Regions from separate parts of the Streptomyces sp. NPDC047117 genome, predicted to be linked through region 2. Evidence: riboswitches for the same ligand, from Rfam matches in the RefSeq annotation. Region 2 holds a riboswitch; each other region holds the start of a gene.
What was found. Region 2 has a riboswitch for thiamine pyrophosphate ahead of thiM (hydroxyethylthiazole kinase). Riboswitches for the same ligand answer to the same signal wherever they lie in the genome.

Region 1 (3,190 bases), on a different contig from region 2:
CGGGTGCCTGCTGGAGGGTCATACGGTCTGCTCCTGAAGTGCGGCGCGCGGCGCCGAAGAAGGGGACGAGGCGACTGCGGGCCCGAAGCGCAGCGGCGTGAAGGGCCGCGCCTCCTCGGGCAGCTCGCCGGTGGTCAGCGCGTGGGCCATGACGTCGCCGGTGGCCGGGGTGAGCAGCACACCGTTGCGGAAGTGGCCGGTGGCCATCAGCAGGCCGGGCAGCGCGCTGGGCCCGAGGAGCGGCGCGTTGTCGGGCGAGCCCGGACGCAGCCCGGCGATCGTCTCGACCAGCGGCAGCTCCGTGATGCCCGGCACCAGCTCGTGCGCGTCGCGCAGCAGCTCGTAGACGCCGCCCGCGGTCACCGTGGTGTCCCAGCCCAGCTCCTCACTGGTGGCGCCGACGACCATGTCGCCGTTCTCGCGCGGCACCAGGTAGAGCGGGCCGCCGCGTACGACGGCACGCACGGTGCGGGACAGGAACGGGCCGTACGCGGCGGGGATCTTCAGCCGCAGCACCTGGCCCTTGACCGGCCGGACCGGCGGCCGCACCTGCTCCGGCACCCCGGCCAGCAGTCCGCTGAAGCTGCCGGCGGCCAGCACGACCTGCCCGGCCGACAGCGATGTGCCGTCCGCCAGCTCGACGCCCGTGGCCCGGCCGTCGGCGACGGAGAGCCGCCCGGCCCGGTCCCGTACGAACGCCACCCCGGCCCGCTCGCAGGCCGTCAGCAGGGCCGTCGCGAGTCGCCTCGGGTCGATCTGGTGGTCACCGTCCACCCGGAGTCCGCCGCGCACACCCGGCGCGAGCATCGGTTCGAGCTTCCGGCACTCGCGGCCGGTCAGCCACTCCGAGTCCAGTCCGCAGCGGCGCTGCAGCGCGTGCAGCTCGCGCAGGTGGGCGCGGTCGTCGGCGTCCAGGGCCACGGCGAGCGTGCCGCACCGCCGGTATCCCAGCTCCTGTCCGCTCGCCTCGGCCAGCTCGGCGGCGAACGCCGGGTAGCGCGCGGCAGAGTCGAGATTCAGCCCGAGGAGCGTTTCTTCGCCGTAATGCAGCTCGGTGACGGCGGCCAGCATGCCGGCCGCGACGCGCGCAGCGCCGCCGCCCGGCGCCGGATCCACGACCGTCGTGCGCAGCCCCCGCTGGGCGGCGCGCCAGGCCGTCACGAGCCCCGCCAGACCGCCCCCGACGATCACCACGTCGGGGTGCCCGGAAGCCGTCCCCGGTGGCATACCTGCAGGTGGATGCATGAGTGTCCAGCCCCTCCCTTCGCCGGCATGACCCGGATCAGGTTCGTACGGTCGGAGGCCGCCGCAGCCTCCCTCTCAGCCCGGTGCGTCCGGGCTCCCGCGAGTACAAGTGCCGTCAGAGTAGTACGCGTGCCCGACGCGTCGTAAGGGTGCTCTGCGCGGCCGGACCGTGACCCTGTGTCAGAGATCTCGTCGCGCGGTGCTGAGCCAGTCGAAGGACCGCGTCCTAGAGTGATCGAGTGAGCCAGCAGAGCAAGTACTCGCGGACCCCCGACCGCTCGCGCCGCGTCGTCATCGTCGGCGCGGGGATGGCGGGCGTGCAGACCGCCGTTGCCCTGCGCGAACAGGGCTGGCGCGGCACGATCACCCTGCTCGGCGCCGAACCCCACCCGCCCTACGACCGGCCGCCGCTCTCCAAGGCGGTGCTGCTGGGCAAGGCGGACGGCTCGGCCTTCGACGTCGACTTCGCCTCCCTCGGCATCGACCTGGAGCTCGGCCGGCGGGTCACCGGACTCGCCGCCGACGCCCACGAGGTGCTGACGGAGACCGGCCCCGTCCCGTACGACCGCCTGGTCATCGCCACGGGGGCCGAGGCGATCACCCTCCCCGGGAGCGAGGGCGTCCCGGGCGTCCACGTGCTGCGCACCCTGGACGACGCCGAGCGGCTGCGCCCGGTGCTCTCGGCGCAGCAGCGCGTCGTGGTGGTCGGCGCCGGCTGGATCGGCGCGGAGTTCGCCACCGCCGCCCGTGAGGCCGGCTGCGCGGTCACCGTCGTGGAGGCGGCGGACCGCCCGCTGGCCGGCGCGCTGCCCGAGGAGGTGGCAGCGCACATGGCCCGCTGGTACGCCGACGCGGGCGCCGTGCTCCGTACGGGCACCCGGGTCGCCGCGGTGAAGGAGGGCGCCGTCGTGCTCGCGGACGGCACGTCGCTGCCCGCGGACGCCGTGGTGATCGGCATCGGCTCGCGGTGCGCCACGGACTGGCTGGCCGGCTCGGGCGTCGAGCTGTGCGAGGACCGCTCCGTACGGGCCGACGAGCGGCTGCGCACCTCGCTGCCCGATGTGTACGCGGTCGGCGACTGCGCCTCCTTCCCGTCCGCGCGCTACGGGCGCCGCCTCCTCGTGCACCACTGGGACAACGCCCTTCAGGGGCCGCGCACGGTCGCCACGAACATCGCCCGGTGCGAGGCGGAGGGCACGGTGTACGACCCGGTGCCCTACTTCTGGTCGGAGCAGTTCGGCCGCTTCGTGCAGTGCGCCGGGTACAGCCCGGTCGCCGACGAGCTGATCTGGCGCGGTGACCCGGAGAGCGCGGCGTGGACGGCGCTGTGGCTGCGGGAGGGCGCGCTGGTGGCGCTGCTGGCTGTCGGCCGGCCGCGCGACCTGGCGCAGGGCCGCAAGCTCATCGAGCGCGGCGCCCGGCTGGACCGGGCACGCGCCGCCGACGCCTCGGTGCCGCTGAAGTCGGCTGAGCTGTCCGGGCTCTGAAGGGCGGCCGGACCCCTGGTGTGGCCGGTGGTGTGCACTGATGGCGATGCCCGGCTACCGACTGTCAGTGGGGGATGGCACGCTTGGGGTGTGACCGAGATTGACGCAAAGATCGATGGACTGGTTTCCGCCTGGCTCACGCTTCCCGACATCGCCGAGGAGTTCGGCGTCGAGGTGACGCGGGTCCGGCAGCTGGTCAAGGAGGGCCAGCTGATCGCGGTGCGCCGCGGTGAGAACAGGGCCCTCCATGTGCCGGCCGAGTTCATCAAGGACGGAAAGGTCGTCAAGGGCCTGGTGGGGACGCTGACGCTCCTCAGGGACGACGGCTTCACCGACGAAGAGATGCTGGAGTGGCTGTTCACCGCCGATGAGACCCTGCCGGGGACGCCGGCGCAGGCGCTGCGCGAGAATCGCGGCACGGAGGTGAAGCGCCGGGCGCAGGCGCTCGCCGTCTGACA
Region 2 (3,190 bases):
CACCGCCGGGAGCGGGGTGGGCAGCGCCAGCCGGCCGAAGCCCTCGACGCCCAGCTCCGGCGGCGCGTCCGCCTTGGTACGGGTCGCGTGCAGCGCGCCGATGCCGACGTAGTCGACCCGGGCCGGCTCCTTCGCCGCGGCCCGCAGTTGCTCCTCCGTCGCGGCGCTCAGCCCGATCACCGCGTCCGGCCCGACGAGCGAGCGGACGGCGGCCACCGGCAGGTCGGACTGGCCGACATGGACCCCGGTCACCCGCGCCCCGGCCGCACGTGCCGCGAGGTACACGTCCACCCGGTCGTTGACGAACAGCGCGACCCGCTCCGGCAGCACCGCGGCGATCCGCACCACCGTCTCCAGGAAGTCCCGCGCGTCGGTGTCCTTCTCGCGCACCTGCACGGCGGTGACGCCGCCCGCCACGGCCTCGGCGACCGTGCCCGGTACGTCCCGGCCGCACGCCGCGGCCTGCGCCGCGTCGGTGACCAGGTACACGGAGAGGTCCGGGGGTGTGCCCGGAGTGCCGTCCGGGGGAGTGCTGTTCACGCCCACGAGATCGCCGCCCGCTTGCCGAGCGTGTCCTCGTCCAGGCCGTACAGCGCATCCAGGAAAGCGGCCGCGAAGCTGCCGGGTCCGGCGCTGCGCTCCGCCGCGATCTCGGCGGCCACGGTGTAGACCGCCACGGCGGCGGTCGCGGCGGCGAGCCGGTCGGTCTGCGCCGCGCCCTGCGGCGTGGTCGGCGGCGCGAACGCCGCGAGTACCGCGCCCAGCGCGCAGCCGCCGCCGGTCACCCGCGTCAGCAGCGGGTCCCCGTTGGCGACGCGTACGGCCCGCTCGCCGTCGGTGAGCAGGTCGACGGGGCCGGAGACCGCGACCACGGCACCCGTGGCGCGGGCCAGCTCACCCGCGGCGGCGGCCGCCGACTCGACCTCGTCGGTGGCGTCCACGCCGCGCCCGCCGCCGCCCGTCCCGGCGACCGCGATGATCTCCGAGGCGTTGCCGCGGATGACGGCCGGACCCTGGGCGACGAGTTCGCGCGCCAGCGCGGTCCGCACGGGCAGCGAGCCGACCGCGACCGGGTCCAGCACCCAGGGCGTGCCCGCCGCGGCCGCTCCGGCGACCGCCTCGGTCATGGCCGCGCGCTGCTCGGCGTGCGGGGTGCCCAGGTTGACCAGCACTCCGGAGGCGGCGCCGGCGAACGGGCCGGCCTCCTCGGGGATGTCCACCATCGCCGGGGCCGCGCCCAGTGCGAGCAGGGCGTTCGCCGTGAAGTTGGCGACCACCTGGTTGGTGAGGCACTGGACCAGTGGTGTTTCATGGCGTACGCGGTTGAGGGCCTGCCGGGTGAAGGCGAGCAGGTCGTCGGCCGGACGCGTCATAGGGGCATTCCTCCGTGACATCCCTTCGCTGGTGCGATCCAGATCAGGTTCGACGGGTGTGATCTCAGCCCTTGAGATGGGGCACCCCGTGTCTCGTGTGCCTCACCATGCTACCCGCACCCCGTTCCCGATCGGGAACCCCGACCTCTGGAATCCCCATGACCATCGAGAGGCCCGTCTTCGACGGGCGCATGCCCGCCGGCGCCGGCGACCTGTCCGTCGAACAGCACGGCATCGGCCCGGTGCCCGAGAGCAACCGCTACGGCCGGCCCGGCCGCCTCTTCACCGTGTGGTTCGCGCCCAACCTCACCATGACCGGCGTGTTCACCGGCACCGTCGGCATCGGCCTCGGGCTCGACTTCTGGACGGCGTTCGCCGCGATGGCGCTCGGCACGCTGCTCGGCGCCGCCCCGTCCGCGTACCTCGGCACGTGGGGGAGTCTCACCGGTGCCGGTCAACTCCCGCTCTCCCGGCTGGCGTTCGGCCGCGGTGTCGTGCTGCCCGGCGTCCTTCAGTGGCTGTCCTCCATCGCCTGGGACGCGCTGATCGGACTGTTCGGCGGGGACGCGCTGGCCCGGCTGGTGGGCTGGCCGTTCTGGCTGGGCGCGCTGACGGTGCTGCTGCTCCAGGGTGTCGTCGGCGTCCTCGGGTACGAGGCCATCCACCGCCTCCAGACCGTGATGACCTTCGTGCTGGGCGCGGCCTTCCTCGCCCTCAGCGTCAAGCTCCTGAACGGTGTTCCGCTGCCGTCGGCCGCCACCGCGCACGGCGCCGACCGGGCCGGCGCGTTCCTGCTGACCACCACCGTCGCGCTGAGCCTGGCGATCTCCTGGGCGCCGTACGCCTCGGACTTCAGCCGGTACCTGCCGCGCTCGGCGTCCCGGCAGCGGATGTTCTGGTACACGCTGCTCGGCATGGCCGCCGCGTACCTCTGGGTGCAGACGCTGGGCCTGTGGGCCGCGGGCCTGTTCACCGACCAGACGGCGGCGGGCGTGCACGAACTGCTCGGCGGCGGGGCGCTCGGCGCCTTCGGGCTGCTGGCCATCGCCGCGTCCGCGGTGTGCAGCAACGCCATGAACGACTACAGCGGTTCGCTGGCACTGCAGACGGCGGGCGTGCGCATTCCCCGGCCGCTCGCCGCGGCAATTGCCGCCGTGCTCGGTTTCCTGCTCGTGCTGTGGATGCACGCCGCCGACACCACCGCCCGTTTCCAGAACGTGCTGCTCTTCGTCGGCTACTGGATTCCCGGTTTCATCGGCGTCGTCGTGGTCGACTGGCTCGCCCGCGCGAGGGCACGCGGCGGCCGGCCCGTCGAGGTGCACGAGGAATTCGCCCGTCCGCAGCCGTGGTGGCCGGCGGCGCTCGCCTTCGTCGGTGCGTTCGCCGTCGCGGTGCCCTTCATGAACACCTCGCTGTACGTCGGGCCGGTCGCCGAGGCGCTGCACGGCGCGGACCTGGCGTACTACGTGGCCTTCGTCGTCTCCGTGGTGGTCTACGCGCCGCTTCGGCTGCGCCGCGCACGCCGCGACTGACCGCTTCCGGACACAACAAACCCCGGTCGCATTGGCGGCCGGGGTGGACTTCCGCGTATATTGGGAGATTCGCATGCCAAGAAAGAAATCAGGCAGGGCGAAGCTAACTGGAGTCATCTTAACCAGGCGGGAGTCGAATTGTCAATCCAGGTGCCGGGCGGGGAATCGGGCGTGGGGCCGGACCGGGCCGCCGACGAGGAGATGCGCCGCGAGCAGGAATTCATCGACATGCTCTACGAGCGCCTCGGCGAGCTGCGCGCCGGGGCGGGCGCCGCGGTCCAGGGC
Region 3 (3,190 bases), on a different contig from region 2:
AGCCCGAGGAGGGCGAGGACCGCGGCGAACTGGAGCAGGGTGAGCACCGCTGCGGTCGGCAGGTCCAGGAAGTCGGCGGTCTGCCGGTAGATCTCCACTTCGAGGGTGGCGTAGCGCGGCCCCCCGAGGATCTGCACGATGCCGAACGAGGTGAAGGTGAAGAGGAAGACCATCAGCGCGGCGGCGGCCACGGCGGGCGCGAGCGCGGGCAGGGTCACCTGCCGCCAGGCCGCGAACCGCCCGGCGCCCAGCACCCGCGCTGCCTCCTCCTGCCGCGGGTCCAGGGCGCCCCAGAGCCCGCCGACGGTCCGTACGACGACCGCGTAGTTGAAGAAGACGTGCGCGAGCAGGATCGCCCAGACCGAGGTGTCCAGCCGTACGCCCCAGAGGTCGTCCAGGAGCCCGCCGCGGCCCACGAGCGCGAGGAAGGCGGAACCGACGACGACGGTGGGCAGCACGAACGGCACGGTGACGACCGCCCGCAGCAACCTCTTTCCGGGGAACTCGAAGCGCGCGAAGACGTACGCGCCCGGGAGCGCGATCAGCAGCGTGAGTGCTGTGGAGGCCGCCGCCTGCCAGACGGTGAACCACAGCACGTGCAGCAGGTCGGGGTCGCCGAGCACGTCCGCCGCCCGCCCCCACTGCCAGCTGCCGCCCTCCCGCAGCCCCCGCCCGACGATGGTGATCACCGGGTAGGCGAAGAAGAGAACGAAGAAGCCGAACGGCAGGGCCATCAGCGCCAGTCGGGTCACCGTGGCGCGGGTGCCACCGGCACGGGTGGGGGGCGCCACCCCCGGCGGGGGTGCAGCCGTGGCTCCTCCGCCCTCTACTTCAGCACGAGCGACGACCACTGCTTGATCCACTGTTCGCGGTTCTTGCTGATCTCCTCGGGCGCCACCGTCTTCGGGTCGTCGATCTTCTGCCCGTACTCGGTGAACAGTTCGGGCACCTTCGCGTCCTCGACGGCCGGGTTCACGAACATCTGCAGCGGCATGTCCTCCTGGAACTCCTTGCTGATCAGGAAGTCCAGCAGCGCCTTGCCGCCCTTCTCGTTCGCCGCGCCCTTCAGCAGTCCGGCGAACTCGATCTGCCGGAAGCAGGTACCGGTGGCGACGCCGGTCGGCGCCTCCTTCGGGGCCGGCTTCTTGTCCATCACCTCGGCCGGCGGGCTGGAGGCGTACGAGACGACCAGCGGCTTGTCGCCCTTGCCGCCACCGCCCCCGGAACCGGAGAACCGCTCGTAGTACGCCTGCTCCCAGCCGTCGACGGCCTCGACGCCGTTGGCCTTGAGCTTCTTCCAGTAGTCCTGCCAGCCGGCCTTGCCATATCGCGCGATGGTGCCGAGCTGGAAGGCCAGCCCCGGCGACGACGTGGCCGGATTCTCGGTGACCAGCAGCCCCTTGTACTCGGGCTTCAGAAGGTCGTCGAAGGTCTTCGGCGGCGCGATCCGGTGCTTCTTGAAGTACGCCTTGTCGTAGTTCACGCAGGTGTCGCCGTAGTCGACGGGCGTCACGCGGTGCTGCGCCTTGTCCAGCTGCAGCTTCTCCGGCACCCCGGCCAGCCCCTTGGCCTTGTACGGCGTGAACAGCCCCTCGTCCAGCCCGCGGGAGAGCAGCGTGTTGTCGATGCCGAAGAAGACGTCGCCCTGCGGGTTGCCCTTGGTCAGTACCGCCTGGTTGACGGCCTTACCGGCGTCGCCGCCCTTGACCATCTGCACCTTGTAGCCGCTGCGCCGCTCGAACTCGGCCAGCACGGACTTCGAGACGGCGAAGGAGTCGTGCGAGACGAGCTTGACGGTCTTGGTGTCGGCCGACCCGCCGCCGGACGTACCGCAGCCGGCCAGCGCCGTACCGCCCACCGCGACGGCGACGGCCGCCACCACGGCGTTCCTGATGGTGCTCACTGATTCATTCCTCCTGGCTGGCCAGGAAGAGACGCGGCCCCGCCCGCGGCGTCAGGTGGACCGGAGCCGCGGGCAGGGCGCAACAGCATGAGGAGACCGAACTTCCTACCCGGAATGACCCGGGCGAGGTTCAAGGGTCTGCGGCAGCGGCATCGGCTTCACTGCTCGCACTCTCAGCGCTGTGGCGCTCCCCTGTCGGATGGTGTGCGTGATAGGTGATGTACGAACGTTCGACGCCACGGTACCAGCGCGCCGCCGCCCTTCCGAGGGCCCACGTGCTTCCACGTGCTCCCTAGGTCCGTCAGCGCTCCGAGGCCGCGAGCTGGCCGCACGCGCCGTCGATCTCCTGCCCACGGGTGTCGCGCACCGTCACCGGCACGCCGTGCGCCGCGATCGCCTCGACGAACGCCTTCTCGTCCTCGGGCCGGGAGGCGGTCCACTTCGAGCCGGGGGTGGGGTTCAGCGGAATCAGGTTCACATGCACCCGCTTCCCCTTGAGCAGCCGCCCGAGCAGGTCACCCCGCCACGCCTGGTCGTTGATGTCCCGGATCAGCGCGTACTCGATCGAGATACGGCGCCCGGACTTCTCCGCGTACGTCCACGCCGCGTCCAGCACCTCACGCACCTTCCAGCGCGTGTTCACCGGCACGAGCGTGTCCCGCAGCTCGTCGTCCGGCGCGTGCAGCGAGACCGCCAGCCGGCACTTGAAGCCCTCGTCGGCGAAGCGCAGCATCGCCGGCACCAGCCCCACCGTGGACACGGTGATCCCCCGCTGCGACAGCCCCAGCCCGTCCGGCTCGGGGTCGGTCAGCCGCCGGATGGCCCCCGTCACCCGGTTGTAGTTGGCAAGCGGCTCGCCCATGCCCATGAAAACAATGTTCGACAGCCGCGCCGGCCCGCCCGGGATCTCCCCGTCCCGGAGCGCCCGCATACCGTCGACGATCTGATGAACGATCTCGGCGGTCGACAGGTTCCGGTCCAGCCCCGCCTGCCCCGTCGCACAGAACGGGCAGTTCATGCCGCACCCGGCCTGCGAGGAGATGCACATCGTGACCCGGTCCGGGTACCGCATCAGCACCGACTCGACCAGCGTCCCGTCGAAGAGCTTCCACAGCGTCTTCCGGGTCTGGTCGTCGTCGCACGAGATGTGCCGCACCACACTCATCAGCTCCGGCAGCATCTCGGCCGCGAGCTTCTCCCGCGCCGCGGCCGGGATGTCCGTCCACTGCTCCGGGTCGTGCGCGTACCGCGCGAAGTAGTGCTGCGAAAGCTGCTTGGCGCGGAACG
Region 4 (3,190 bases), on a different contig from region 2:
CCGGCCCGTCAGCGCTTGCGGCGGCGGCCCCGGCCGCCGCGCCTGCTGCCCGGCTGCCCGGGCCCCGGACCGGCTGCCCGGCCGGACTCCGTCCGCCGCCCGACCGCACCGGTGCGGTCCGCCGAGACCACCAGCACGGCCAGCAGCGTCGTCAGCGGTACGGACGCGACGAGCCCGATGCTGCCCACCAGCGTGCGGACGATCTCCTCGGCCACCACCTCGCTGGTGGCGACCGTACCGACACTGCTCCGCGCGATCGAGAAGAGCAGCAGAAGCGGCAGGGCCGCGCCCGCGTACGCCAGCACCAGCGTGTTCACCACCGACGCGATGTGGTCCCGGCCGATGCGCATCGCCGCGCCGTAGATCCGCCGCCGGCTCGCCGTCGGATCGGCGTCCCGCAGCTCCCACACGGCCGCCGTCTGGGTGACCGTCACATCGTCCAGCACGCCCAGTGAACCGATGATGATCCCCGCCAGCAGCAGACCGCGGATCTCGATGCCCGGGAAGAGGCTGTGCACGAGACCCGTCTGGTCGTCGGTGTTGCCCGTCAGCTGCGCCCAGCCGATGAAGACCGACCCCAGCAGGCCGATCAGCAGCAGCGACGCGAGCGTGCCGAGCACCGCGACCGACGTCCGGGCGGTCAGCCCGTGGCACAGATACAGCGCGATGAGCATGATCGCGCTGCCTCCGATCACCGCCACGAGCAGGGGATTCGACCCTTGCAGGATGGCGGGCAGGATGAACACCGTGAGCACCGCGAAGCTCGCCGCCAGCGCGACCAGCGCCAGGATTCCGCGGAGCCGGCCGACGACCACCACCGCCAGGGCGAACACCGCCGCCAGCACCCACATCGGGAACGAGCGGTCCACGTCGGTGACGGAGTACTGCAGGTTCCGCGGCGCCTTGGGTGCGTACGCCACCACGACGCCCTGGCCCTCGGTGTAGCGGCGTGAAGCGTCCGGCGTCACCACGGTCTTGAAGCGGTGTCCGGTGTCCTTGCCGCTGGTGACCTCGATGGTCGCCTGCTCGCAGCTCTGCGCCTGCTGCTGCTCACCGCCGGACGGGCCCGACGGCTGCTGTTGCTGTTGCATCTGTTGCTGCTGCTGGGCATTGACGTCCGCGCAGTTCACCTTCGTCAGGCGGACGACACGCGCGGTCTGGGTCTCCTGGTCGAAACCCACCCCGGACGGCTTGTGCGAGGGCGCGCCGCCGGGCCACAGCGCGATCAGCCCCACGCCCACTGCCAGGGCGAACGGGATCAGTACCGCGGCGATGACCTTGCGCAGGTGCCGGGACACGGGGGTCGCGGGGCCGTGGCTGTGTCCATGGCTGTGGCCGTGTCCTTGCGGGGTGCCGGACGCGGGGGAATGGCCGTGCGGCTGGTGCTCGGGCTCGTTGGAGGTCACCGCCCGATCATCCAACAACTCACCGGGCCCCCTGTTCACCACGCGGCATCGGCCGCTACCGTGGTGGCACCTTTGCAATCGCGGGAGCTCGGAGCACCGGGCTGAGAGGGCGCTGATCTCCGTCCCAGCGAGGTTTCACGTGAAACCTCAGCAGACGGAAACCGCTGCGTCGACCGCCGAACCTGTTACCGGGTAATGCCGGCGTAGGGAGTGGGTCTTCAATGACTCTGCAGGATGCACGCACGCCCGAAAACGGTGGCACCGACGAGTCTGCCGAGACGCAGCAGATCGGCTGGCACAAGGGCTACATCTCTGGTTCGCGCCCCGACCTGCGGGTGCCGGTCCGGAGGGTGCACCTCACCAATGGCGAGCACGTGACGCTTTACGACACGTCAGGCCCGTACACCGACCCCCAGATCGAAACCGACGTCCGCCGTGGCCTCGCGCCGCTGCGGGAGAATTGGATCATCGCCCGCGGCGACACCGAGGAGTACGCGGGCCGGCCGCTGCGTCCGGAGGACGACGGCCTCAAGCACACCTCGCCGCGCGGCGGCCTGAAGAACCTCGACGCGGTCTTCCCCGGCCGTCCCCGGCAGCCACGCCGGGCCCGCGAGGGCGCCGTCTCGCAGCTCGCGTACGCGCAGCGCGGCGAGATCACCGCGGAGATGGAGTACGTCGCGGTCCGTGAGAACTGCACGCCCGAGTTCGTACGGGACGAAATCGCGGCGGGTCGCGCGGTATTGCCGGCCAATGTCAACCACCCGGAGATCGAGCCGATGATCATCGGCAAGAACTTCCTGGTGAAGGTCAACGCCAACATCGGCAACTCCGCGGTGACCTCCTCCATCGAGGAGGAGGTGGAGAAGATGACCTGGGCGACCCGCTGGGGCGCCGACACGGTCATGGACCTCTCCACCGGACGCAACATCCACACCACCCGCGAGTGGGTGCTGCGCAACTCCCCCGTCCCGATCGGCACCGTCCCCCTCTACCAGGCGCTGGAGAAGGTCGACGGCAAAGCCGAGGACCTGACCTGGGAGATCTACAAGGACACCGTCATCGAGCAGGCCGAGCAGGGCGTCGACTACATGACGGTCCACGCCGGCGTGCTGCTGCGGTACGTACCGCTCACCGCCCGCCGTAAGACCGGCATCGTCTCCCGCGGCGGTTCGATCATGGCGGCCTGGTGCCTGGCGCACCACAAGGAGTCGTTCCTCTACGAGAACTTCGAAGAACTCTGCGACATCCTCGCGTCGTACGACGTCACGTTCTCCCTCGGAGACGGGCTGCGCCCCGGTTCCATCGCGGACGCCAACGACGAGGCGCAGTTCGCCGAGCTGAAGACGCTCGGTGAGCTGAACACGATCGCCAAGGCACACGGCGTGCAGACCATGATCGAGGGCCCGGGACACGTCCCGATGCACAAGATCAAGGAGAACATCGACCTCCAGCAGGAGATCTGCGAGGAGGCGCCGTTCTACACGCTCGGCCCGCTGACCACCGACATCGCGCCCGCGTACGACCACATCACCTCCGGTATCGGCGCCGCGATGATCGCCTGGTGGGGCACGGCGATGCTCTGCTACGTCACGCCCAAGGAGCACCTGGGCCTGCCCGACCGCGACGACGTGAAGACCGGTGTCATCACATACAAGATCGCGGCACACGCGGCCGACCTGGCGAAGGGCCACCCGGGCGCACAGGAGTGGGACGACGCCCTCTCCGACGCGCGCTTCGAGTTCCGCTGGGAGGACCAGTTCAACCTGGCCCTCGATCCGGACACC

Region 1: another riboswitch for thiamine pyrophosphate. It lies ahead of thiO (glycine oxidase ThiO); the one in region 2 lies ahead of thiM (hydroxyethylthiazole kinase).
Region 3: another riboswitch for thiamine pyrophosphate. It lies ahead of ABZ840_RS10360 (thiamine ABC transporter substrate-binding protein); the one in region 2 lies ahead of thiM (hydroxyethylthiazole kinase).
Region 4: another riboswitch for thiamine pyrophosphate. It lies ahead of thiC (phosphomethylpyrimidine synthase ThiC); the one in region 2 lies ahead of thiM (hydroxyethylthiazole kinase).

The regions. Positions count from the first base shown of each region.
Region 1 covers NZ_JBEYUN010000008.1:342,466-345,655, reverse strand. Annotated here, with positions in the region: gene thiS (sulfur carrier protein ThiS) at 1-22, opposite strand, end outside; gene thiO (glycine oxidase ThiO) at 19-1,245, opposite strand; TPP riboswitch at 1,243-1,356, opposite strand; gene ABZ840_RS18285 (FAD-dependent oxidoreductase) at 1,485-2,732, shown strand; gene ABZ840_RS18280 (Rv2175c family DNA-binding protein) at 2,823-3,188, shown strand.
Region 2 covers NZ_JBEYUN010000009.1:59,337-62,526, forward strand. Annotated here, with positions in the region: gene thiE (thiamine phosphate synthase) at 1-540, opposite strand, end outside; gene thiM (hydroxyethylthiazole kinase) at 537-1,373, opposite strand; TPP riboswitch at 1,377-1,472, opposite strand; gene ABZ840_RS18950 (cytosine permease) at 1,532-2,905, shown strand; gene ABZ840_RS18955 (helicase) at 3,107-3,190, shown strand, end outside.
Region 3 covers NZ_JBEYUN010000004.1:400,291-403,480, reverse strand. Annotated here, with positions in the region: gene ABZ840_RS10365 (iron ABC transporter permease) at 1-734, opposite strand, end outside; gene ABZ840_RS10360 (thiamine ABC transporter substrate-binding protein) at 827-1,903, opposite strand; TPP riboswitch at 1,988-2,107, opposite strand; gene rlmN (23S rRNA (adenine(2503)-C(2))-methyltransferase RlmN) at 2,205-3,190, opposite strand, start outside.
Region 4 covers NZ_JBEYUN010000002.1:345,229-348,418, reverse strand. Annotated here, with positions in the region: gene ABZ840_RS04655 (YibE/F family protein) at 9-1,406, opposite strand; TPP riboswitch at 1,477-1,633, shown strand; gene thiC (phosphomethylpyrimidine synthase ThiC) at 1,628-3,190, shown strand, end outside.